One region of the Streptomyces sp. NPDC020742 genome, then DNA from elsewhere that is predicted to be linked to it. Evidence: predicted binding sites of a transcription regulator. Region 1 holds the regulator's gene; the other holds the start of a gene.
The links. Region 1 encodes HrcA, which represses chaperone genes, less so after heat shock. Its sites were predicted from a motif close to TTNGCACTCNGNNNNNCNGAGTGCNAA; they were not measured.
Positions count from the first base shown of each region.

Region 2: AB0G84_RS09990 (FmdB family zinc ribbon protein) is a predicted target of HrcA. The motif match lies at 10,096-10,122, and genes of this name have one in related genera.

Region 1 covers NZ_JBFAEA010000001.1:293,762-305,818, reverse strand. The annotation lists gene AB0G84_RS01220 (MBL fold metallo-hydrolase) at 1-465, opposite strand, end outside; gene AB0G84_RS01215 (S-(hydroxymethyl)mycothiol dehydrogenase) at 465-1,550, opposite strand; gene AB0G84_RS01210 (HAD family acid phosphatase) at 1,879-2,694, shown strand; gene AB0G84_RS01205 (ribonuclease Z) at 2,737-3,642, opposite strand; gene AB0G84_RS01200 (histidine triad nucleotide-binding protein) at 3,661-4,020, opposite strand; gene AB0G84_RS01195 (OsmC family protein) at 4,233-4,664, shown strand; gene AB0G84_RS01190 (hypothetical protein) at 4,860-7,352, shown strand; gene AB0G84_RS01185 (16S rRNA (uracil(1498)-N(3))-methyltransferase) at 7,421-8,164, opposite strand; gene AB0G84_RS01180 (nitronate monooxygenase) at 8,161-9,249, opposite strand; gene dnaJ (molecular chaperone DnaJ) at 9,428-10,564, opposite strand; gene hrcA (heat-inducible transcriptional repressor HrcA) at 10,565-11,581, opposite strand; gene AB0G84_RS01165 (MBL fold metallo-hydrolase) at 11,776-12,057, shown strand, end outside.
Region 2 covers NZ_JBFAEA010000004.1:117,753-129,809, forward strand. The annotation lists gene AB0G84_RS09950 (MogA/MoaB family molybdenum cofactor biosynthesis protein) at 1-56, opposite strand, end outside; gene moaC (cyclic pyranopterin monophosphate synthase MoaC) at 53-535, opposite strand; gene glp (gephyrin-like molybdotransferase Glp) at 651-1,955, opposite strand; gene galU (UTP--glucose-1-phosphate uridylyltransferase GalU) at 1,960-2,862, opposite strand; gene AB0G84_RS09970 (5-formyltetrahydrofolate cyclo-ligase) at 3,007-3,573, shown strand; gene AB0G84_RS09975 (penicillin acylase family protein) at 3,740-6,463, opposite strand; gene AB0G84_RS09980 (potassium/proton antiporter) at 6,669-8,195, shown strand; gene AB0G84_RS09985 (MFS transporter) at 8,653-10,008, shown strand; gene AB0G84_RS09990 (FmdB family zinc ribbon protein) at 10,134-10,478, shown strand; gene mscL (large conductance mechanosensitive channel protein MscL) at 11,371-11,877, shown strand; partial or broken gene AB0G84_RS10000 (hypothetical protein) at 11,921-12,057, opposite strand, start outside.

The sequences.
Region 1 (12,057 bases):
GCCGGGACCGCCCTGGAAGAGGGTGTCGCCGGTGAACACGGTGCCCAGCTCGGGCGCGTGCAGGCAGACGGCCCCGGGGGCGTGCCCCGGGGTGTGCAGCACGGTCAGGTCGGTGCCGGCGATCGTCAGCACCTGCCCGTCGGCCAGCGCGGCATCCGGGGCGGTGTCCGGGTGGGTCAGCTTCCACAGCGGCAGGTCGTCGGGGTGCAGATGGATCCGTGCGCCGGTGCGGGAGGCCAGCGCCGGGGCGGCGTCGATGTGGTCGTCGTGCGCATGGGTGCAGACGATCGCGCGCAGCGTCCGGCCGCCGAGGGCCGCCAGGATCGCGTCGGCGTCGTGGGCGGCGTCGATGACGATCGCCTCGTCGTCGTCCCCGACGATCCAGACGTTGTTGTCGACCTCCCAGGTGCCGCCGTCGAGGGAGAACGTGCCGGAGGTGACCAGGTGGTCGATGCGGGCCGCCATCAGAGCGTCACCACCGAGCGCAGCACGTCACCGGAGTGCATCCGCTCGAAGGCCTGCTCCACGTCCTCGATGCCGATGGTCTCGGTGACGAACGCGGACAGGTCGATCCGGCCCTGCTGGTGCAGGTCGACCAGCATCGGGAAGTCCCGGGACGGCAGACAGTCGCCGTACCAGGACGACTTGAGGGCGCCGCCGCGGCCGAAGACGTCCAGCAGGGGCAGTTCGAGGGTCATCTCCGGGGTGGGCACGCCCACCAGGACGACGGTTCCCGCCAGGTCGCGGGCGTAGAACGCCTGCCGGTAGGTCTCCGGCCGGCCCACCGCGTCGATGACCACGTCCGCGCCGAAGCCGCCGGTCAGCTCGCGGATCGCCTCGACCGGGTCGACGGTGCGGGAGTTGACGGTGTGGGTGGCGCCCATGCCGCGCGCGGTGGTCAGCTTCCGGTCGTCGATGTCCACCGCGATGATCTTCGCGGCGCCGGCCAGCCGGGCGCCGACCACCGCCGCGTCGCCGACCCCGCCGCAGCCGATCACCGCGACCGAGTCGCCGCGGGTGACCCCGCCGGTGTTGAGGGCGGCGCCGATGCCCGCCATCACCCCGCAGCCCAGCAGGCCGGCCACGGCCGGCGACACCGCGGGGTCGACCTTGGTGCACTGCCCGGCGGCGACCAGCGTCTTGTCGGCGAAGGCGCCGATGCCGAGCGCGGGGCTCAGCTCCGTGCCGTCCTTGAGCGTCATCTTCTGCCGGGCGTTGTGGGTGTCGAAGCAGTACTGGGATCGGCCGCGCAGACAGGCCCGGCACTGGCCGCACACCGCACGCCAGTTGAGGACGACGAAGTCGCCCGGTGCGACGTCCGTGACGCCGTCGCCGACCGACTCCACCACCCCGGCCGCCTCGTGCCCGAGCAGGAACGGGAAGTCGTCGTTGATACCGCCCTGCTTGTAGTGCAGGTCGGTGTGGCACACCCCGCACGCCTGGATCTTCACCACGGCCTCGCCGGGCCCCGGGTCCGGCACCAGGACCGTCTCCAGCCGGACCGGTTCGTTCTTCCCCGGCGCGATCACGCCGCGCACTTCCTGTGCCATCGGAACAGCCCCTTTCACAGATCACGTACGGGACCACTGTGGCGCACCGCCACTGAGCCGTGCCTCACCGTACGCGCGCCGGGCCACCTGGCACAGGACCTCGGCCGGGTCCCCCGCCCCGGTGCCGCAGGGCCCGCTCGCCGCACCTCCGGGGCGGGTGGTGATGGACACCCGGCCCCGGTGCGCCACCGACGCCCACCCTGCACCGCACCGCCCGCCTCCAGCGGTGAGCCTTTGCCAATCGTTGAATCTTCGCGCGTAGAAGGCGCTTTGATGCTCTGTTACACCTACCGGTGAAACTCAGCCACCCCCCTACAAGGAGCCGCGCATGCCGCGCCCCGCCCGCTTCCGCACCGCCCTGTCCCGCCGCGCCCGCCTCGGCGCCGCCACGGTCGCCGCCCTGGTCGCCGGCACCGCCGCCTTCGGCGTCGGCCAGGCCACCGCAGAGCACTCGGTGCCCCGCACCGACAAGGAGATCCCCAACCTCACGCAGGTGCAGGACAAGATCAAGGCGTACTACGGCGACACGGTGACGGCCGACGGCCAGCACTACGCCTCACCGCACAGCAACTACGCCCGCCAGGTCCGCGGGATAGAGACCAAGGCCCGCGACTACCTGGCCAAGGCCCTGGCGCAGCAGACCGGCAGCGGGCGGAAGGCCAAGCCCGCCATCGTGCTCGACATGGACGACACCACGCTGCTCACCTACAACTACGAGCTTCAGGTCGGCTTCCACTTCACCCCCGAGAGCCAGGACAAGTACCTGGAGAGCACCGACATGGACCCGGTGTTCGGGATGAACAAGCTGGTCAACTGGGCGCACAAGAAGGGCGCCGAGGTCTTCTTCCTCACCGGCCGCAAGGAGGCGCAGCGCGACTGGAGCGTGCGCAACCTCAAGAACGTCGGCTACGACGTGGCGCTGGACCGCGGCCACGTCTACCTGAAGAACACCGAGCACCCGCCGCCGTACCTGCCCTGCGGCGCCAAGTGCACCACCATCGAGTACAAGTCGGGCACCCGTAAGCACATCGAGTCCCTCGGCTACCGCATCGTCGCCAACTTCGGGGACCAGTACAGCGATCTGAGCGGCGGCGCGAGCGCCCGCACCTTCAAGATGCCCAACCCGATGTACTACCTGCCCTGACCGGGGCCGCGCCCGGCGGACCGCGGTCCGCCGGGCGTGCGCTCAGCGCCGCTTGGGCACCGGGATGCGCAACAGGTCCTTGGCGATGGTCAGTTCGCCGGTGAAGCCGGCCGCGCGGGCCTGCCGCTCGAACTCCGAGGGGTCGTCGTACCGCTGCGAGAAGTGCGTCAGCACCAGGTGCCGCACCCCTGCCGCGGCGGCCGCCTCCGCGGCCTGCCCCGCCGTCAGGTGGCCGTGGTCGGAAGCCAGCTGGACGTCCTCGTCCAGGAACGTCGACTCGATCACCAGCAGGTCCGCCCCCTCCGCGAGCGCGTGCACCCCCGGGCAGAGCCGGGTGTCCATCACGAACGCGAACCGCTGACCGGGACGGTGCTCGCTCACCTCGTCCAGGGTGACGCCGTTCAGCTCGCCGAGCTTCTGCAGGCGCCCCACGTCGGGACCGGCGATACCGGCCTGTGCCAGCCGCTCCGGCAGCATCCGGCGGGCGTCCGGCTCCACCAGGCGGTAGCCGTAGGACTCCACCGGGTGGGAGAGCTTGCGCGCCTCCAGGACGTACGACGCGGTGCGCTCCAGCTCGCCGTCGACCTCGACCGGGCGCTGGACCATCCGGACGGTCTCCCGGTAGGCGGTGGCGTAGCGCAGCCGCTCGAAGAAGCGCTCCCCGCTGGCCGGGTAGTGCGCGGTGACCGGGTGGGGCACCCGGTCGAGGTTGATCCGCTGGATCACCCCGGCCAGGCCGAGCGAGTGGTCACCGTGGAAGTGCGTGATGCAGATCCGGTTCAGGTCGTGAGCGGCGACCCCGGCGCGCAACATCTGGCGCTGGGTCCCCTCCCCGGGGTCGAAGAGCAGCCCCTGGCCGTCCCAGCGCAGCAGGTAGCCGTTGTGGTTGCGGTGCCGTGTGGGGACCTGGCTCGCGGTCCCCAGGACCACCAATTCACGTACGGACAAGGTGGGTTACCGCTCCCGTCAGCCGGGGGGCCACTGAAGGCCCCGCCCACCGAGCACATGCAGATGGGCGTGGAAGACCGTCTGGCCCGCGCCGGAACCGGTGTTGAACACCACCCGGTAGCCACGGTCCTCGACCTTGTCCTCGGCGGCGACCTCGCGGGACTCCCGCAGTATGTCGGCGATCACCTGCGGCTCGGCGGCCGCCAGGCTCGCCGCGTCCGGGTAGTGCACCTTGGGGATCACCAGGACGTGCGTCGGCGCCTGCGGGTTGATGTCGCGGAAGGCGACGGTGGTCTCGGTCTCCCGGACGATCGTCGCCGGCACCTCCCCCGCCACGATCTTGCAGAACAGGCAGTCGGCCTGCGGTTCTCCCGCCACCGGCGGCTCCTCCCGGTCGTCCGTCGTACGCACGGTGCGCACGGCCTGGGATGCTACCGGGCCGGCCCCGCACCGGCTCCTACCCGCCCGGTCGCCGCCCGGTCGCGCCCCCGCGCCCCGCCTCGCCGCGGCGGGAGCCGGAGGGGCGGGCGGCGACCGGATCACTAAGCTGGTCGGTGATCGCTTTCGCCCACAACCGGGAGTTATGCACCATGGCAACCACGCGCACCGCCAAGACCCACTGGGAAGGCAACCTCCTGGAGGGCAAGGGCACCGTCGCCCTGGAGTCCTCCAAGGTCGGTACGTACGACGTGAACTGGCCCGCCCGCGCGGAGCAGCCGAACGGCACCACCAGCCCCGAGGAGCTGATCGCCGCCGCCCACTCCTCCTGCTACTCCATGGCCTTCTCGCACGGCCTGGCGGGCAAGGGCTACACCGTCGCGGCCCTGGACACCCAGGCCGACGTCACCTTCCAGCCCGGCGAGGGCATCACCGCCATCGCGCTGACCGTGAAGGCCAGCGTCCCCGGCCTGTCCGAGGAGGAGTTCCAGGCCGCGGCCGAGGACGCCAAGAAGAACTGCCCGGTCAGCCAGGCGCTGGCGGGCGTCAAGAACATCACGCTGACGGCCGAGCTGCTGGGCTGATCCGGCGGCCGGCGCGGCCGGCCGCCGCTGTGGTGAACGGCGGGGCGCCGGCCGGTCCTTGGGGCCGGCCGGCGCCCCGCCGCGTTGTCAGTGGGCCGTGCCACGATCTCTTCGTACGAACGGCTCCGGACCGGCGGACACCCGCGTCCGGTGCCCCTGCGGACCGCCGCATGCCCGCTCACGAAGGGATCCCACGTGACCCACAGCTCCCCCACCGCTCTCCGCCTGGCGCTGCGCCTCGCCGACCCGGAGACCGCCGATGCGCTGGCCGAGCGGCTGCGCCCGGAGCTGATGGCCGCGCTGACCGAACGCCTCGGGCTGTCGCAGGAGTCGCTGGCCGGGCTCCTCGGACCCGACGCGGCGGCGCTGCGGGCGGCGATGGCCGAGGAGCCGGAGGCGTTCCTGCTCCGGGCCGCGGCGGCCGGTGACCCGGAGGTCGCCCGCGCCCTGTGGAGCGCCCAGTACCTCCCCTCCGGTCAGCACCGGAAGCGACCGGTGAAGGACATCCCGGGCCTGCTGGACGCCCTGATGGCGGGGGCCGGCGCCGCCGATCCCACCGACCCGCGGTGGGACGAGGAGGGCGGGCTGGTGCCGGTGTTCCAGGAGGAGGCCACACCCGTCGAGGTGGTGGCGGCGCTGACCGGGCCGTTCCCCCAGCTGATCTCCTACGCCCTGGGCCGGCTGGCACCGAACCTCCCGCTGATGGCGGCGCTGGACGCCTGTACCGCCCTGGCCCACCTCGCCGGGGGTGAGGTGTTCCGGGCGTTCGTCCGTGCCGTCGAGGGGGCCACCGACCTCGACCTGGGGCACCCGGAGCTGTTGGACCTGCTGCGGTCCGCCGCGGGCGCCGACGACCCGGCGGCCTTCCTCCGGGAGCACCGGCCGGCCGGCGCCCCGACGGACCCGGCGATGGTGCGCGCCCTGTTGAGGGCCCGTGACGGCTTCGGGCACCAGGAGCGGCCCGAAGCCGTCGACTGGGACCTGGTGCGCCAGGAGCACGCCCGCTACCCCTTCGGGACGGAACCCCGGCCCGCACGCGGCTTCCGTCCCGGCAACCCGCTGTTCACGCTGATCCGGTGGGAGGGCTGCCCCCGCGAGCTGGTCCTGGAGGCCTTCCGCACGGACCCCTCGGCGACGGCACGGAGCGCCGCGGAGCTCCCCTTCGAGACCCTCGTCGGCCCCGAGGCCCGGGCGGGCCGGGTGCCCTTGGAGGAGGTGCTCGGGCGCGGCATCCGTGCGGGCTGGCTGTCCGCGGAGCGGGTCCTGACCGAGGTGACACCGGCCATGGAGGTGCTGCACGCGCTGCCGTACGACCACGAGCCGACCCGGAAGGCCATCGGCGCCCTGCTCGCACCGCTCGGCACCGACCCGGTCAACTGGCTGACGTGTTACGCCCGGCTGGGGCGCGCCCGCGGCACGGTCGCCGAGCTGATCGCCGACGCCGCCGATGCCACGTCCCGGCAGAAGCGCACCACCGCCTGGCCGCGCCGCCTGGAGGCGGTGTTCCCCGCGACGGCTCCGGAGGCGTCCCGGGCGGCGTTCCTCGGCCTGTTCGGATGCGCCTCACAGGAGGCGCAGACCGCCGTCGTACCGCACTTCGACCCGCGGGCCGTGCAGCACCTCCTGGTGTACGGCGACCCGTCCCCGGCCGTCCGGGACGCGCTGACGGCCGCACACGGTGTCGCGGCGCCGGCCTCCCAGGCGGCCTGCCGCTCCCTGTCCCCCGAGCAGCTCCAGCACCTCCTCGACCTCGACGCACCACAGGTGGACGCCGTCCTCTTCCTCCACGGCCACATCGACCAGCGGGAGCGGGAGCGGATGCTGGCCGGGCGGCTGCGCGGCGGCGGCACCCGCCGGGTACCGGACGCACTCCTGCGGACGCTTGACGAGGTCAACCTCGGCCACTACCGCCACTGGTTGGTCGCGGGCCTGGAGTCCGGCGACCTCGGTGTCGCCCGCAAGATCGTGGGACGGCTGAAGCTGCAGACCCCGGCGGCGCGGCTGCGGCTGCTGATCGCCGTGTGGGAGCGCAACGGGCCGGACGGAGTGCGGGAGATCCTGGCGATGGACCGGCTCCCGGTCGCCCTCCGTCGGCAGACCGAGCGGGCCCTGGAAGCCCCCGACGGCCTGGAGCAGCTGCGCGCCCGGCTCGCCGCCGAGGAGGACCCGGCCAAGCTGATCGCGTACCTCACCACGGCACCGTCCTACGCCGCCGACCGGCAGGCGCACAAGCTCGCCGGAGACGGCATCGCCCTGCCCTGGCCCGCGCTGATCGAGGCCCGCCGCGCGGGCGAACTGCCCGGCCGGCTTGCCACGGCGCTCGCGGAGCGCCCGGACTGCCCCCGCGAACTGCTGCTGGAGCTCCTGCCCGACGCCCCCGCGAGCGGCCACGACGACCGCACCTGGGTCCGGTCGGCCCTCCGGCGCGGTGCGCTCACCCCCGAGGACCTGCTGGACCACTGCGGCCCCGCCCGCGAGGCCCTGGGCCGCCTGCTGCGGGCCGTGGAGTCCCCGGACGCGCAGGCGGACCGCCGCGGGATACGCCACCGCGCCGCCGCACTGGCCACCGCGCACCTGGGCACCGACGTGGAGGCCTGGGCACTCTGCCTCCAGCTCCTGCCGACCTTCGCCGGCAGCCTCAGGGAGCTGATGACGACGGCCGGGGCGCTGATGCACCCGGCGGTGTGAACCGGAGGGCCGTACGGGGGGGGACCGGAGCTAGGGCCCAAACCCACGAAGATCCGAAAGAAGCTGACCTAGCTCCAGCGCCCGGTGCGGCCCAGCAGCAGGGCGGTCGCCGCGGTCCCCGCCGTGGAGGTGCGCAGCACGGTCGGGCCCAGCCGGTAAGGCCGGGCGCCGGCCTCGGCGAAGACGGCCAGCTCCTCCGGGGAGACACCGCCCTCGGGGCCGACGACGAGCACGATCCGCCCGGTGGCGGGGAGTTCGGCGGTGGCCAGCGGCGAGCTGCCCTCCTCGTGCAGGACGGCCGCGAAGTCGGCGTCGGCGAGCAGGGCCGCCACCTGGCGGGTCGTGCAGGGGTCGGCGACCTCAGGGAAGGTCAGCCGGCGGGACTGCTTGCCCGCCTCGCGGGCCGTGGCGCGCCACTTGGCCAGCGACTTGGCTGCCCGCTCGCCCTTCCACTGGGTGATACAACGCGCCGCCGACCAGGGCACGATCGCGTCCACGCCGGTCTCGGTCATCGTCTCGACGGCCAGCTCCCCGCGGTCGCCCTTGGGGAGCGCCTGGACGACGGTGAGGGTGGGCTCCGGCCGCTCCTCGGTGCGCACCTCGGCGACGGCCACGGTGAGCCGGTCCTTGCCCTCGACGGCGGCGACCGTCCCGTAGGCCCCGGCGCCCTGACCGTCCGTCAGCACGACCTCCTCGCCGACCCGCAGCCGGCGCACCGACACCGCGTGCCGGCCCTCGGGGCCGTCCAGGGTCAGGGTGCCGCCCGCCCGTACGGGCCCGAGCGCATCGACGAGGAAAACGGGCGCGGTCATACGGCGCCGCCGGCCGTGGGGAGGGTCAACGCGGCGCGCGCCGCTTCCAGTTCGGCCGCCAGGACCTCGACGAGCTGCGCGGCGGGCAGCTCGCGGGCCAGCCGGTGGCCCTGCCCGGCCCAGAGGTTCATCCCCTGCGCGTCGCCCGCCTTGGCCGCGGCCTTGCGGACGGGGGCGGTCAGGTAGTGCACGGCGGGGTAGGCGGCCGGGGCGTACGGGCCGTGCTCGCGCAGGAAGCGGTTCACCAGCCCGCGGGCCGGCCGGCCGGAGAAGGCCCGGGTCAACTCCGTATGTGTGTAGAGGGGGTTGGTGAGCGCCTGCTTGTGGAGCGGATTGGCGCCCGACTCCGGGGTAGCGAGGAAGGCGGTGCCCAGCTGCGCCATCGTCGCCCCGGCGGCCAGCACTGCCGCGATCTGCGCCCCGCGCATCAGCCCGCCCGCGGCGATCACCGGGATCTGGACGGCCTCCCGGACCTGGCCGAGCAGCGCCATCAGCCCCAGCCCCGAACCGGTGCCGTCCGCATGCGGGTCGTCCCGGTGGGTGGCCTGGTGGCCGCCGGCCTCCACGCCCTGCACACACACCGCGTCCGCCCCGGACCACTGCGCGGCCTGTGCCTCGGCGGCGGTGGTGGCGGTGACCACGGTGTACGTCCCGACCTTGGCGAAGGCGTCGAGGACCGCGCGCGAGGGGCAGCCGAAGGTGAACGACACCACCGGCACCGGGTCCTCCCGCAGGATCGCGAGCTTGGCCTCGTAGCCGTCGTCGCTGGGCCCTTCGGTGTCACCGAGTTCGGTCTCGTACCAGGCGGCCTCGCCGGCGAGCTGTTCGCGGTAGACGTCGACGGCGGCGCTGTCGGCCAGCGACGGCTGCGGCATGAAGAGGTTGACGCCGAAGGGCCGGTCGGTCAGCGACCGCAGCTGTTTGATCTCCTGGTACATGCCATCAGCGGTCTTGTAGCCGGCGGCGAGGGATCCGAGACCGCCGGCACCGCAGACGGCGGCGGCCAGCTCCGGGCCGGAACCGCCGCCCGCCATCGGGGCCTGCACGATGGGGTAGCGGCAGAGATCGGTCAGTGCGGTGGGCATGCGCACATCGTGTCACGCTCAGGGCACCACCCCGAACCGGGGCCGGACGCTCTTCCAACCCGCTCCGGCCCGTTGTCCACCGCCCGTTGAACGCGCCCTTCAGGCGCGAGAACAGCCCCCGCTGCCCCGGCTGACGGCGCTTGCCCGGGGGACGCGCCCCCGGGCTCCGGCCGACTATCTACCGCCCGTTGAACGCGTCCTTCAGGCGCGAGAACAGCCCCTGCTGCCCCGGCTGGAACTGGCCCGTGGGGCGCTCCTCGCCACGGAGCTTGGCGAGGCGCCGCAGCAGCTCCTCCTGCTCGGGGTCGAGCTTGGAGGGCGTCTGGACCTCGACGTGGACGATCAGATCGCCACGGCCGTTGCCCCGCAGATGGGTCACACCGCGCTGGTGCAGCGGGATCGACTGGCCGGACTGGGTGCCGGGCCGGACGTCGATCTCCTCCACCCCGTCCAGCGTCTCCAGCGGACACTTGGTGCCCAGCGCCGCCGCCGTCATCGGGATGGTGACCGTGCAGTGCAGATCGTCGCCGCGCCGCTGGAAGACCTGATGCGCCAGCTCGTGGATCTCCACATAGAGGTCACCGGCGGGGCCGCCACCGGGGCCGACCTCGCCCTCACCGGCGAGTTGGATCCGGGTGCCGTTGTCGACACCGGCCGGGATCTTGACGGTCAGCGTGCGGCGGGAGCGGATCCGTCCGTCACCGGCGCACTCGGGGCACGGGGTCGGCACGACCGTACCGAAGCCCTGGCACTGCGGGCAGGGCCGCGAGGTCATGACCTGGCCCAGGAAGGACCGGGTGACCTGGGAGACCTCACCGCGGCCGCGGCACATGTCACAGGTCTGCGCCGAGGTGCCCGGCGCCGCCCCCTCACCGGTGCAGGTCGTGCAGACCACGGCGGTGTCGACCTGGATGTCCTTGGTCGTGCCGAAGGCCGCCTCGCTCAGCTCGACATCGAGCCGGATCATGGCGTCCTGACCGCGGCGGGTCCGCGAGCGCGGCCCGCGCTGGGAGGCGGTGCCGAAGAACGCGTCCATGATGTCGGAGAAGTTGCCGAAGCCCGCGCCGAAGCCGCCCGCGCCCTGGCCGCCGCCGGCCTGCGAGAGCGGGTCGCCGCCGAGGTCGTATACCTGCTTCTTCTGCGGGTCCGACAGGACCTCGTAAGCGGCGTTGATCTCCTTGAACCGCTCCTGGGTCTTCGGATCCGGGTTGACGTCCGGGTGGAGCTCGCGCGCCAGCCGCCGGAACGCCTTCTTGATCTCGTCCTGCGAGGCATCGCGCCGAACGCCCAGGACCGCGTAGTAATCCGTGGCCACTTACGACTCCGCGAGGATCTGTCCGACGTAACGTGCCACTGCGCGTACCGCTCCCATCGTTCCGGGGTAGTCCATGCGGGTCGGTCCGACCACGCCGAGTTTGGCGACTGCCTCGTCGCCCGAACCGTAGCCGACCGTGACGACCGAGGTGGACGTCAGGCCTTCGTGGGCATTCTCATGCCCGATGCGTACGGTCATGCCCGAGTCCTTGGCTTCGCCGAGCAGCTTGAGCATCACCACGTGCTCCTCAAGTGCCTCCAGCACCGGACGGATGGTCAGGGGGAAGTCGTGTCCGAAGCGCGTGAGATTGGCGGTTCCGCCGATCATCAGCCGCTCTTCGGTCTCCTCCACCAAAGTCTCCAGCAACACCGACAGCACTGTCGAGACCGTGCCGCGGTCGTCCTGCTCGAAGGACTCGGGGAGATCCTGCACCAACGGGGGCACATCCGTGAAACGGCGTCCCACCACCCGGCTGTTCAGCCGCGCCCGCAGGTCCGCGAGGGACGTCTCGGCGAACGGTGCCTGGCAGTCGATCAGCCGCTGCTCGACCCGTCCGGTGTCGGTGATCAGCACCAACATCAGCCGGGCCGGGGCCAGCGCCAGCAGTTCGACGTGCCGGACCGTGGACCGCGTCAGGGACGGGTACTGCACGACCGCGACCTGCCGGGTCAGCTGCGCCAGCAGCCGGACCGTGCGCCCCACCACATCGTCGAGGTCGACGGCGCCGTCCAGGAAGTTCTGGATCGCCCGCCGCTCGGGGCTGGACAGCGGCTTGACGCCGGCCAGCTTGTCGACGAAGAGGCGGTAGCCCTTGTCGGTCGGGATCCGCCCAGCACTCGTATGGGGCTGGGCGATGAAGCCCTCGTCCTCCAGGGCCGCCATGTCATTGCGGACCGTGGCCGGGGAGACCCCCAACCGATGGCGCTCGGTGAGCGCCTTGGAGCCGACCGGCTCCTCCGTCCCGACGTAGTCCTGGACGATGGCGCGCAGCACTTCGAGCCTGCGTTCACTGAGCATCCCGCGCACCTCCAGTCCGGTCGTCCGTCATCTCGCTTCTCCTGGCACTCACACGGGCCGAGTGCCAGACCCGGAGCCAGTGTACGGCCGGGTAGCACGGGGACGGCAAGGGCGACCGCGCACAGCACCCGCCGGATGACCGTCTTCGACCGATCTGCCGGGCAACGCTATCGCGAGGGAGCTAGCGTCTCGGTATGCGCACTGCTTGGGAAGAGGCCGGGTGGGAACAGCTCGGCGACGGCGTGGCCAGGCGCCGGATGCCGGGCTGGGACGAGACCGTCGGCGTGATCGCCGGCACCTCCGGCGTCATGATCGTCGACACCGGCGCGAGCCTCCGCGACGGCGCGGATCTGCGCCGGACGGTCCGGGCCGTCCTGGGCCGGGACGTGACGCATGTCGCGCTAACTCACCCGCACTTCGATCATGTGCTGGGTACCGCCGCCTTCGCGGGCGTCGAGGTGTTCGGCGCGACCGGC
Region 2 (12,057 bases), on a different contig from region 1:
ACGCCGGCCGCGGCGCGCTGGGAGGCGGTGATCACCAGGGCGCGGGCGGAGGTCATGACCGGCTCCAGTCGCCGGACTTGCCGCCGGTCTTCTCCTCGACGCGGACGTCGGAGATCACCGCGGCCTTGTCGACCGCCTTGACCATGTCGACGACGGTGAGGGCGGCGACGGAGACGGCGGTCAGCGCCTCCATTTCGACGCCGGTGCGGTCGGTGGTCTTGACGGTGGCCGTGATCTCGACGGCGTCGTCGGTGACGGAGAGGTCCACCGTGACGCCGGAGACGGCGAGCGGGTGGCACAGCGGGATCAGCTCGGGGGTGCGCTTGGCGCCCATGATGCCGGCGATCCGGGCGGTGGCCAGGGCATCGCCCTTGGGCAGGCCCTCCCCCCGTAGCAAGGCGACGACCTGCGGCGACACCAGGACCCGGCCGCGGGCGCGGGCCGTGCGGGCGGTGACGTCCTTGGCGGAGACGTCGACCATCCGCGCCGCGCCCGCCGCGTCGAGATGGGTGAGGTGGTGCTGGCCGCTGCTCATCGTTCTCCCGGTCGAAACTGCCGCCTGTGGGACGACACCGTACCCCCGGCGGGCGCGGGGCACCCGACGGGCCGGGACGATCCGAAGAAAGCGCTAAGAGCTGTCCCGTCGTCCCTCAGGCGAGCACGACGACGTCCACCGTGCCGCCGTCGGGGACCTCGGTGGTGTCCTCGGGGACCACGATCAGTGCGTTGGCGTGCGCCATGGCCTTGATCAGGTGGGAGCCGGCACCACCCACGGGGGTGACGGTGCCGGTCGTGGCGTCGTAGGAGCCGCGCAGGAACTGCCGCTTGCCCTGCGGCGAGGAGCTGACGGCACCGGCGCAGCGGGCGCGGACGAGGGGGCGGTGGACGTCGGGCAGGCCCATCAGGGCGCGGATGGCGGGGCGTACGAACAGCTCGAAGGAGACGTAGGAGCTGACCGGATTGCCGGGCAGCGCCAGCAGCGGGATGCGGTCGGGGCCGATGAGGCCGAAGCCCTGCGGCTTGCCGGGCTGCATGGCGAGGGTGCGGAACTCGACCTGACCCTCGGCGGCGAGCGTCTCCTTGACGACGTCGTAGGCGCCGACGCTGACGCCGCCGCTGGTGACGAGGATGTCGGCGCGGGCGAACTGGTCCTCCAGCGTGGCGCGGAGCGTCTCGGCGTCGTCGGCGACGGCGCCGACCCGGTAGGCGACGGCGCCGGCGGCGCGGGCGGCGGCGGCGAGCTGGAAGCTGTTGGAGTCGTGGATCTGGCCGGGGCCCAACGCCTCGCCGGGCTGGACGAGTTCGCTGCCGGTGGACATCACCACGACCCGGGGGCGGGGGCGGACCCGGACCGTGCCGAGGCCGAGCGCGGCGAGCAGGCCGATCTGGGTGGGGCCCAGCAGTGTGCCCGCGGCCAGCGCCGGCTCGCCCTCGGTGACGTCGCTGCCACGGGTGCGCACATGTGCGCCGGCGGCGGCCGGGCGGTGGATACGGACCTGGCCGGCGGCGTCCTGGGGTGCGGCGCTGTGGGCGCGCATCGCGGCGGCCGGGCCGAGGCCGGAGCCGCCGTCGGTCCACTCGACGGGGACCACGGCCTGCGCGCCGGGCGGCAGGGGCGCACCGGTCATGATCCGGGCGGCCTGGCCGGGGCCGATCTCCGGCAGTTCGCCGCTGCCGGCCGCGATGTCGCCGATGACGGTGAGGGTGGCCGGGGCGGCCTCGGTGGCCTCGGCGACATCGGCGGCGCGGACCGCGTAGCCGTCCATGGAGCTGTTGTCGAAGGGCGGCAGCGCGACGGGGACCGCGAGGTCCTCCACCAGGGCGCAGCCCAGGGCGTCGAGGACGGGCAGCTCGATCGGCTCCAGGGGGCGGATCTGGGACAGCACGTCGTCGAGGTGCTCGGCCACCGACCAGACGCGGTCCTGGTGGCTGGTCCGGCCGGTGGCGTGGTTCAACGTCCTACATCTCCTCGGTGACGTAACTGCGCAGCCAGGTCCGGAAGTCCGGGCCCAGGTCCTCACGTTCGCATGCCAGTCTGACAATGGCACGCAGATAGTCGCCGCGGTCACCGGTGTCATAGCGACGGCCCTTGAAGACGACACCGTGCACCGGGCCGCCCAGCGAGGGGTCGGCGGCCAGCGCCTGGAGGGCGTCGGTGAGCTGGATCTCGCCGCCGCGTCCGGGGGCGGTCTTGCGGAGCACCTCGAAGACGGCCGGGTCGAGGACGTAGCGGCCGATGATCGCGAGGTTGCTGGGGGCCTCAGCCGGGTCGGGCTTCTCGACCAGGTCGGAGACGGTCACCACATCGTCGTCGCCGGTGGGTGCGGCGGCCGCGCAGCCGTAGAGGTGGATCTGTGCCGGGTCGACCTCCATGAGCGCGATGACCGAGCCGCCGTGCTGCTCCTGGACCTCGACCATCCGCGCGAGGAGGGGGTCGCGCGGATCGATCAGGTCGTCACCGAGGAGGACGGCGAAGGGCTGGTCGCCGACGTGCGGCGCGGCGCACAGCACCGCGTGGCCCAGGCCCCTGGGGTTGCCCTGGCGCACGTAGTGGATGGTCGCCAGGTCGCTGGACTCCTGCACCTTGGCGAGGCGGGACTCATCGCCCTTGCGGTGCAGCGCCTCTTCGAGCTCGTAGTTGCGGTCGAAGTGGTCCTCGAGGGGGCGCTTGTTGCGGCCGGTCACCATCAGGACGTCGGAGAGTCCGGCGGCGGCCGCCTCCTCCACCACGTACTGGATGGCGGGCTTGTCGACGACCGGGAGCATCTCCTTGGGAGTGGCCTTGGTGGCGGGGAGAAACCGGGTGCCCAGGCCGGCTGCGGGGATGACAGCCTTGCTGATCCGTGTGTGCGATGGGGTCATGCGCGACACCATAACCGCCTCTTTCGGAACCATGATGAGAGTCCGGTCAAGACAGCATGAGAGTGGCAGCAGGGGCACACAGTGAACGTTGAGCACGATAAAAAGCGCAGGTTGCGGCGGGATCTCCTGGAGGTGAGGAGGTCCTTGCCACCGGATGTCGTGGAGGCGACGGGCGAGGCGCTGGCCCGTCGGGTGCTGGAGCTGGACGAGCTGGCCGGGTGCACCGCCGAGGGCCGGGCGGGGCGGTCGGACACCCCGCCGACGGTCGCCGCCTATGTCTCCATCGGGGGCGAGCCCGCCACCAGCCCCCTGCTCGACCGGCTGCGGGCGGCCGGGGTGCGGGTGCTACTGCCGGTGCTGCTGCCCGACAACGACCTGGACTGGGCGGTCTACGAGGGCGCCGAGCACCTGGTCCCCGCGGGCTGGGGGCTGCGGGAGCCGGCCGGCGAGCGGCTGACGCCGGGTGCGATCACCAAGGCGGACGTGGTGCTGCTGCCGGGGCTGGCCGTGGACGGCGACGGGCTGCGGCTGGGGCGCGGCGGCGGCTCGTACGACCGGGTGCTGGAGCGGCTGGAGCGGGCCGGGTCGGCCGCGGCGCTGGTGGTGCTGCTGTACGACGCGGAGGTGCTGGACGAGGTGCCGGCCGAGCCGCACGACCGGCCGGTGCATGCGGCGGTGACGCCGTCGGGGGTGCACCGGTTCCGGCACTGAGCGGCGGCGGGACGGCGGGCCACCGGGACGACAGGGGGGCGCGGGGACGTCGGGCGGCGCGGGGTCCCTCCGCCGCCGTACCCACCGGGAAAACGGAACGGGCGGGCCGGAGCTCTCGAAGAGGTCTCCGGCCCGCCCGTCGGTGGTGCATTGCGGGGCGGTGCGCCTACGGCGACAGGGTCAGGGTGTCCTTGCCCGCCTTCTTGACGGCCGCTTCGCTGGACGCCCAGGGCAGCAGATCGCCCTTGGCCCACTTGTCGGTCTGGTCGTAGTAGTGGGCGTCGTAGGCGTGCCCGGAGGCGCCGGTGAGGTTGATCCAGCGGGACTTGTCGAGGTCGCCGAGGTTGACCACCATCCGCATCGACGGGACCCAGGTGACCTTGTAGCCGCCGGCGGCGTTCCAGCCGGTGGCGTCGACCGCGGCCTCACCGCCGCCGAGGTTCCAGGGGCCGCGGTTGAACAGCCCCTGCAGGAAGCCCGGCCCGTCGGTGCCCAGCGTCTGGTTCTTCAGGAACATCTGGTGCAGCCGGCCCCAGCTCCAGTTGTCGATGTTCTTGCCCAGCTTGGAGGTCAGCTCGTAGCGCGCGTCCTTCATGGCGTGCGCGAGGAGCTGGTCGCGGTTCTTGTCACCGGGGCGGCCGGGCCGGTCCTCGGTCTTCCACCAGGCGTTGTTGGGGTCGTCGAGGATGTTCCGGACGACCTCGTACCAGCGGTCGCCGCCGTCGGGCTGGGCGGTGTCGCCGGCCCGCTCGCCGCACTCGCGGACGTACGTGTCGTTCTCGTCGGCGGGGCCGGTCTCGTCGGCCGGGCGGACGGTCAGGCACTGGCCCTCGGGACGCAGCTCCTTGGGCATCTTGTTGCCGAAGGCGAGCTTGAGGGTGTTGCGCCAGACGGCGTTGAAGTAGGCGGCCGCGGCGGAGTCGGGCTCCTGGGTGAAGTCCCAGCCCTCCAGCAGCTGCTGGGCGTCGCGGACGTACTTGTCCTTGATGTCGATCTTCGTCAGGTAGGGCGTGAGCAGCCGGGCGATCTCGCTGCTGTTGTCCTTCTGGAAGGCCTGCATGTCGTCCGTGGAGACCTTGCCGCCGTCCTTGATCTTGGACTGGATCAGGTCGTTGATCCGCTGGCTGCGGGAGCCGTAGCCCCAGTCCTTGGTGATCAGGTACGGGTACTTCTCGTCGACGACGGCCTGGTTGGCGGTGACGATGTAGCCGCGCTCGGGGTTGTACTCGTACGGCAGGGCCTGCTGCGGGATGTAGCTCTTCCACTGGTAGCGCGGGTCCCAGCCGGGCGCCGGGAAGGTGCCGTCGAAGTGGCCGTCGCCCTTGCCGCGGACCGGGATCCGGCCGGGCGCCTGGTAGCCGATATCGCCCTTGGTGTCGGCGTAGATCAGGTTCTGGGAGGGCACCTCGAAGTGCTGGGCGGCCTTGCGGAAGCTGCTCCAGTCCTTGGCCCGGTTCAGCTCGAAGATGGCGTCCATCGAGCGGCCGGGGTCCAGGGCGGTCCAGCGCAGCGAGACCGCGTAGCCGTCGCCGCGGTCCGGTGCGGCGTTGCCGACCGGGGCGTCCTTGCCGACGTTGCCGAGCTCGTCGTCGCGGTCGGAGACGATCGGCCCGTTCTTGGTCGAGCGGACGGTGATCTCACGGCTCTCGCCGCCGGCGACCTTGATGGTCTCCTTGCGGGTCAGGAAGGACCGCTGCCTGCCGTCGAAGAGGTACCCGTCGGCGTTGATCTTCTCCAGGTAGAGGTCGGTGACGTCCGCACCCAGGTTGGTCATGCCCCAGGAGATGTCCTGGTTGTGGCCGATGACGACGCCGGGCATCCCGGAGAAGGTGAAGCCGGAGACGTCGTAGTTGCACTTGGGGCCGGTGGTACGGCAGTGCAGGCCCATCTGGTACCAGAGCGAGGGCATCTGGGGTGCCAGGTGCGGGTCGTTGGCGAGCAGCGGCTTGCGGGTGGCGGTGTGCGCGCCGGAGACGACCCAGGAGTTGGAGCCGATGCCGTTGCCGTTGGGGCCGAGCAGCGCCGGGACCTCGTCGAGGGTCTTGGACAGCGAGGACAGCTGGGACTGCAGCCCGGTGGCGGCGCCGGCGGCGCCGGCCGGCACGGAGTTGGCCAAGCCCTTGGGCGCGAACCGCTTGGTGGCCGGGTCGACCGCGCCGCCCTCCACAATCGGCTTGTTGCGCCGGTATGGGTAGGCCGGGTAGAGCTCGGCGATCTGCTCCGGGGTGAACCGGCTGGTCATCAGGGAGCGGTCGATCTCCTCCTGCATGTTGCCACGCAGGTCCCAGGCCATCGCCTTGAGCCAGGCCACCGAGTCGACCGGCGTCCACTTCTCGGGCTTGTAGTCGTTCTGGAAGTCCAGCGCCGCGTACTCCAGGGACAGCGCGGAGCCCTGGTGGTCCTTGAGGTAGGCGTTGACGCCGTCGGAGTAGGCCTGGAGGTACTGCTTGGTGCTGGGCGACAGCTTGGTGTCGTACTCCTTCTGCGCCACCCGGTGCCAGCCCAGCGTGCGCAGGAACTCATCGGTCTTGACCTGGCTCTTGCCGAACATCTCCGAGAGCCGGCCGGCGGTCATATGACGCCGGACGTCCATCTCCCAGAAGCGGTCCTGCGCCTGGACGTAGCCCTGGGCGCGGAAGAGGTCCTGGTCGGTGTCGGCGTAAATCTGCGGGATGCCGTTGCCGTCCCGGACGACGTCCACCGGGTCGGTCAGCCCCGGGAGTTTGAGCGAGCCGGTGGTCTGCGGCAAGGAGGCGCGGACGGTGCTGACTCCCCAGAACGCGCCGAAGCCGATGCCCGCCACGAGCAGCAGCACGACCGTTATCGCGACGAGGCGGCCGCGCCGCCCCTTTTTCTTCCTGGGGACTGGGCCGGACTTGTTGGCGGGCATCTCTGTCCTTCGAGGGGCAGGGTGGGAGTGCTGGAGCAACCATAGGCGCACGGGTTCGGCGGCCCCTATGCGGAGTCACCACCAGCACATCCAACTTTCAAGCAATGGTAAATTGTTAGCCTCAGTAACTAGATACGGTAAGGAAAGACCACCCCCGGCCCATCGCCCCACCCGTGCCCGGACCCGTGCGAGGAAGGATCAGCTCCTGACTGTCGACCACCTCAATCAACTCCTGCTGATCTGCTCGCTCGTACTGCTCATCGCGGTTGCCGCAGTACGGCTCTCCTCGCGCAGCGGGCTCCCCAGCCTGCTCATCTATCTGGGGATAGGCGTCGCCATAGGACAGGACGGACTCGGTGGCGTCGTCTTCGACAACGCCGAGCTGACCCAACTCCTCGGCTACGCCGCACTGGTCGTGATCCTCGCGGAGGGCGGGCTGGGCACCAAATGGAAAGAGATCAAACCGGCCCTTCCGCAGGCGGCCGCGCTCTCCACGGTCGGCGTCGCGGTGAGCGTGGGCGTCACCGCGGCCGGGGCGCACTACCTGGCCGGGCTCGACTGGCGCCAGGCGCTGCTGATCGGCGCCGTGGTCTCCTCCACCGACGCCGCGGCGGTCTTCTCCGTGCTGCGCAGCGTGCCCCTGCCGGCCCGGCTGACCGGTGTCCTGGAAGCCGAGTCCGGCTTCAACGACGCCCCGGTGGTCATCCTCGTCGTCGCCTTCTCCACCGCCGGACCGATCGAGCACTGGTACGTCCTGCTCGGCGAGATCGCCCTGGAGCTGGCGATCGGCGCCGCCATCGGACTGGCCATCGGCTGGCTCGGTGCGTACGCGATGCGGCACGTGGCGCTGCCCGCCTCCGGCCTCTACCCGATCGCCGTCATGGCCATCGCGGTGTCCGCCTACGCGGCCGGCGCACTGGCGCACGGCTCCGGCTTCCTCGCCGTCTATCTGGCCGCGATGATCCTCGGCAACGCGAAACTGCCGCACGCCCCGGCCACCCGCGGCTTCGCCGAAGGCCTCGGCTGGATCGGCCAGATCGGCATGTTCGTCCTGCTGGGTCTGCTGGTGACCCCGCACAACCTGCTCGACGACGTCGTGCCGGCCCTGCTCATCGGCATGGTCCTCACCCTGGTGGCCCGCCCGACGTCGGTCTTCGCCGCACTGCTGCCGTTCCGGGTGCCCTGGCGGGAGAAGGCCCTGCTGTCGTGGGCCGGGCTGCGCGGCGCGGTCCCCATCGTCCTGGCCACCATCCCGATGGTGACCGACGTCCCCGGCAGCGAGCGGGTCTTCAACATCGTCTTCGTCCTGGTCGTGGTCTACACCCTGGTCCAGGGGCCAACGCTGCCCTGGCTGGCCAAGCGGCTGAAGCTGGGCGACGGCGAGGAGCCCGCCGACCTGGGCATCGAGTCGGCGCCCCTGGAGCGGCTGCGCGGCCACCTGCTGTCCACGTCCATCGGGCCGATGTCCCGGATGCACGGCGTCGAGGTCGGCGAGCTGCGGATGCCGGCCGGCGCCGCGGTCACCCTCATCGTCCGGGAGGGCTCCAGCTTCGTGCCCTCGCCGGCGACGGTGCTGCGGCACGGCGACGAGCTGCTGGTGGTCGCCACCGATCCGGTGCGCGACGCCGCCGAGCGGCGGCTCCAGGCGGTCTCCCGCGGCGGCAAGCTGGCCGGCTGGCTGGGGACGGACGGCGCCCCGGCGCGAGGCCAGCGCCGGCCCGGGCGGAGCTGAGGCCGGTTCCGGGGGGGGCGCCACTGCGCCCCCCCGGGACCGGAGGATCCCGGACGGCCACCGCAACCCCGGTCCGTACCGGCCGGCCCGCCACCGCGCCCTGGTCCGTACCGGCCGGCTGCCACCGCGCCCCGGGCCGGGCCGGTCGGCTGCCACCGCGCCCCGGGATGTGCTGCACATCTCCACGTTTTCCAAGGGAAACCACGTAAAGCCCTGACCTATCCCAGGGCTTTACGCACTCCCGCCTGTAGTATGAAGCAGGAAATTCGACGAACCACCTCTGCCTGATGCAGAGCTGGCGCGACCGCTCGGCGGCCGCGGTCCCCTGCCACACGCAGCCACCTCTCGGGGTGCGGACCACGCGGTATCACTCGGTCCTGCGCGAGAGGACAGCTCTCGGCACGCCCCCGTGACGACCTCGCGGCGGCGTGCTACCAGGCGGCAGAAAGGCCCGGCCGTGGCATCCGCGGTCAAGGACTCCCGTCCCGGTTACGGACAACTTCTCCGCACCCCTGGTGCATGGACCTTCCTCCTGCCCGGCTTCCTGGCCCGGCAGCCCTTCGCGATGCTGACGATCGGCATCGTGCTGCTCGTGCAATCCACCACCGGCTCGTACGGCACCGCGGGCGCGGTCTCCGCCACCACCGGCGTCTCGATGGCGCTGTTCGCCCCGCAGGCCGGCAAGCTCGCGGACCGCTTCGGCCAGCGCGCGGTGCTGATCCCCGGCGTGCTGACGCATGTCGCCGGCGTCGCCGCACTGATCACCCTGGCCCTGGCGCACGCCCCCCTGTGGGCGCTGCTCGCGGTGGCCGTCCCCACGGGCGCCTCGACCCCGCAGGTCGGGCCGATGGTGCGGGCCCGGTGGGCGTCCCGGCTCGGCGGCAGCCCGTTGATGCCTACGGCCGCCGCCTTCGAGTCGGTCACCGACGAGTTCACCTTCGTCGTCGGCCCGGTCCTGGCGACCGCGCTGTGCACCGGCGTCCACCCGGCCGCCGGGCTGATCGCCGAGGCCGTGCTGACGCTGGCCGGCGGGCTGCTGTTCGCCTCGCAGAAGCGCAGCCAGCCGCCGGTACACCCGGCCGCCGCCGGCGAGGGGCCGCGCACCTCGGCGCTGTCGGTGCCGGGTGTCCGCGTCCTGATCATGGCCTTCCTGGGCATCGGCTCGGTCTTCGGCGGGATGCAGGTCTCGCTGACCGCATTCACCCAGCACATCGGGCAGCCCGGCATCAACGGCGTGCTCTACGGGATCTTCGCGGGCGGCAATATGCTCGCCGGCATCGCCTGCGGTGCCCTCGCCTGGAAGGTCGGCCCGCGGCGCCGGCTGCTGGTCGCCTACGGGCTGCTGGCGCTGGCCACCACCCCGTTGTGGGCGGTCACCGCGGTACCGCTGCTGGGCGCGGTCGGCCTGGTGGTCGGCCTGTGCATCGCCCCGGCTCTGATCACCGGCTACACCCTGGTGGAGTCGTTGGTGCCGGCCGCGGCCCGTACCGAGGCCTTCACCTGGCTGACCGGCGCGGTCGCGCTGGGCCAGGCGGCCGCCGCTACCTCCGCCGGCCAGTTGGCGGACCGCTTCGGGCCGAGCACCGGTTTCCTGGTGCCGCTGGCTGGGACCGCGCTGGCCTGCACCGTCCTGCTGGCCCTCCGCGCCCACCTGGTGCCGCGCACGGTGCCGGCGGTCACTGACCGGCGCTCCGCCGCCGGGGACGAGACCGGGGTCGGGGTCGGGCCTGCCGGGACCGGGGCCGCTGAGGCCGGAGCCGCTGAGGGCTCGAAGGCCGCCGAGGGCCGGGACCGGGAGCTGACGAACGCCTGATCCGGCCGGGGCTCCGGGCGTGGAGTCGGTCACCGTCTGCCGGTCACGGTGGACTGACGGGCCGGAATACTGCAAGATGGAGCGTCGTTAGCACTCAATGAGTGAGAGTGCCAGGAGGAAGTCAAGTGCCGACCTACCAGTACCAGTGCACCGAGTGCGGCGAGGGCCTCGAGGCGGTGCAGAAGTTCACCGACGACGCGCTCACCGAGTGCCCCAGCTGCAACGGACGCCTCAAGAAGGTGTTCTCCGCGGTCGGCATCGTCTTCAAGGGCTCCGGCTTCTACCGGAACGACAGCCGCGGCTCGTCGTCCAGCAGCAGCCCCGCGAAGTCCTCGTCGAGCAGCACGTCCTCCTCGGACTCCGCCGGCTCGTCGTCGTCCTCGTCGAGCGGCTCCGACTCCTCGTCGTCGACGTCTTCGTCTTCCTCGTCGTCCTCCAGCAGCACGTCGAGCGCGAGCTCCGCGGCCTGAGCCGCACACCCCGCACCACTTTCACCGAGCCCCGGCGTCACCGACGCCGGGGCCCGGTGTCGTACGCGGGCCCCTCTCGTCTCATGCGGCCCCTCTTGTCGTCTCATGCGGCCCCTCTTGCCTCATGCGGTCCCTCTTGCCGCTCTTGTCGCATGCAGTGCCTCATGTCGCATGCGGTGCCCCTTGTCGCATGCGGTCCCTCGTCCGGGTGGCCGAGTTGTCCACAGAAACGGGGTCATCCACAGCCTGGAGCGGGCCGGGACGAACTGCGGCACGGTGGTGATCGCCGGTTCGTCCCCAACCCCCACCGAGGTGGTGTCCCATGTCCCAGGTCCCGCTCTCCCCTCCTCTCCCCACACCCCCTCCCGCACCTCTTCCCACGCCCGTCCCGACACCCCTCCCCGCTCCCCCACCATGTGAAGTGCCCCACTTTGCTCCAGTACGGGCCGGTGGCGGCAGACTCCGCGGAGGACGGGGCGCCCACCGGCGGGTGCTGGCGGCCGGCCTGGCGATGACCGCCGCAGCACTGGCCGGCGGGGCCTCGTACGGCGCCGTACGACCCGCTCCCCCGGCGGACTGCCCGTCGGCGACGGCACCTGGGGAGCAGTGATCATGCGTCAAGATCAAGTGGCGTCTGCGCGGTCCTCACCGGAGACTGCTGCGAATGGCGGGGCGCCCGCCGCGCGCCGACGAGGTCGCGCTCACCGCACCGGTACCACCGCATTCGCCCGTCTCCTCGACCGGACCCGCGCCCTCCGCCGGATCCGCGCCGAGGCACCGGCCGATCGCCGGTTTGTGTCGAGCGACTGGACAGCGCCGCCCCGCCCTGCCGTAAGTTGCGGTGCTGAGTGCTGCTGCACCATCCGTTGTACGCATGGAAAGAGGCTGTTAGGTGAGCGAGAGCAAGGGCGTCCTTCAGGGGTTCAAGGAATTCCTGATGCGCGGCAACGTCATCGAACTCGCGGTCGCGGTCGTCGTCGGTGCGGCCTTCACCAACATCGTGAATGCGGTGGTGAAGGGCGTCATCAACCCCATCGTGGGTGCCCTCGGTTCGCAGAACCTGGACCACTACCAGTCCTGCCTGACCGCGACGTGCGCGAAGGACTCCAAGACCGGCGCGTTCACGGACGGTGTCTACATTCTCTGGGGCTCGGTGCTCAGCGCCGCGCTGACCTTCCTGATCACCGCCGCGGTCGTCTACTTCCTCATGATCCTTCCGATCAACAAGTGGAAGGAGCGCCAGGCGGCCAGGAAGCCGGCGGAGGACACCCCCGTGGACCCGACCGAGATCCAGCTTCTGATCGAGATCCGCGACGCGCTGCTCGCCCAGCGCCTCACCGCACCCTCCGTGCCCACTCACCCGTCGGGCACCATCGGCACCCAGAAGACGCAGGAGTAGCAGGCGCCAACGGCCGGCGGACAACGCCGCCCCGTCGCCTCGCTCAGAGGTGGTGGGGCGGCTTTTCGTCGAGGAAGCGAGCCAGATCGGCAGCGCTGTCACCGCCGGACGGGCGGTCGCCCCAACCGCGGTCTGTGTCGTCCGAGGACTGCTGGCTCAGCGGATCGTCGAAGATCAGCC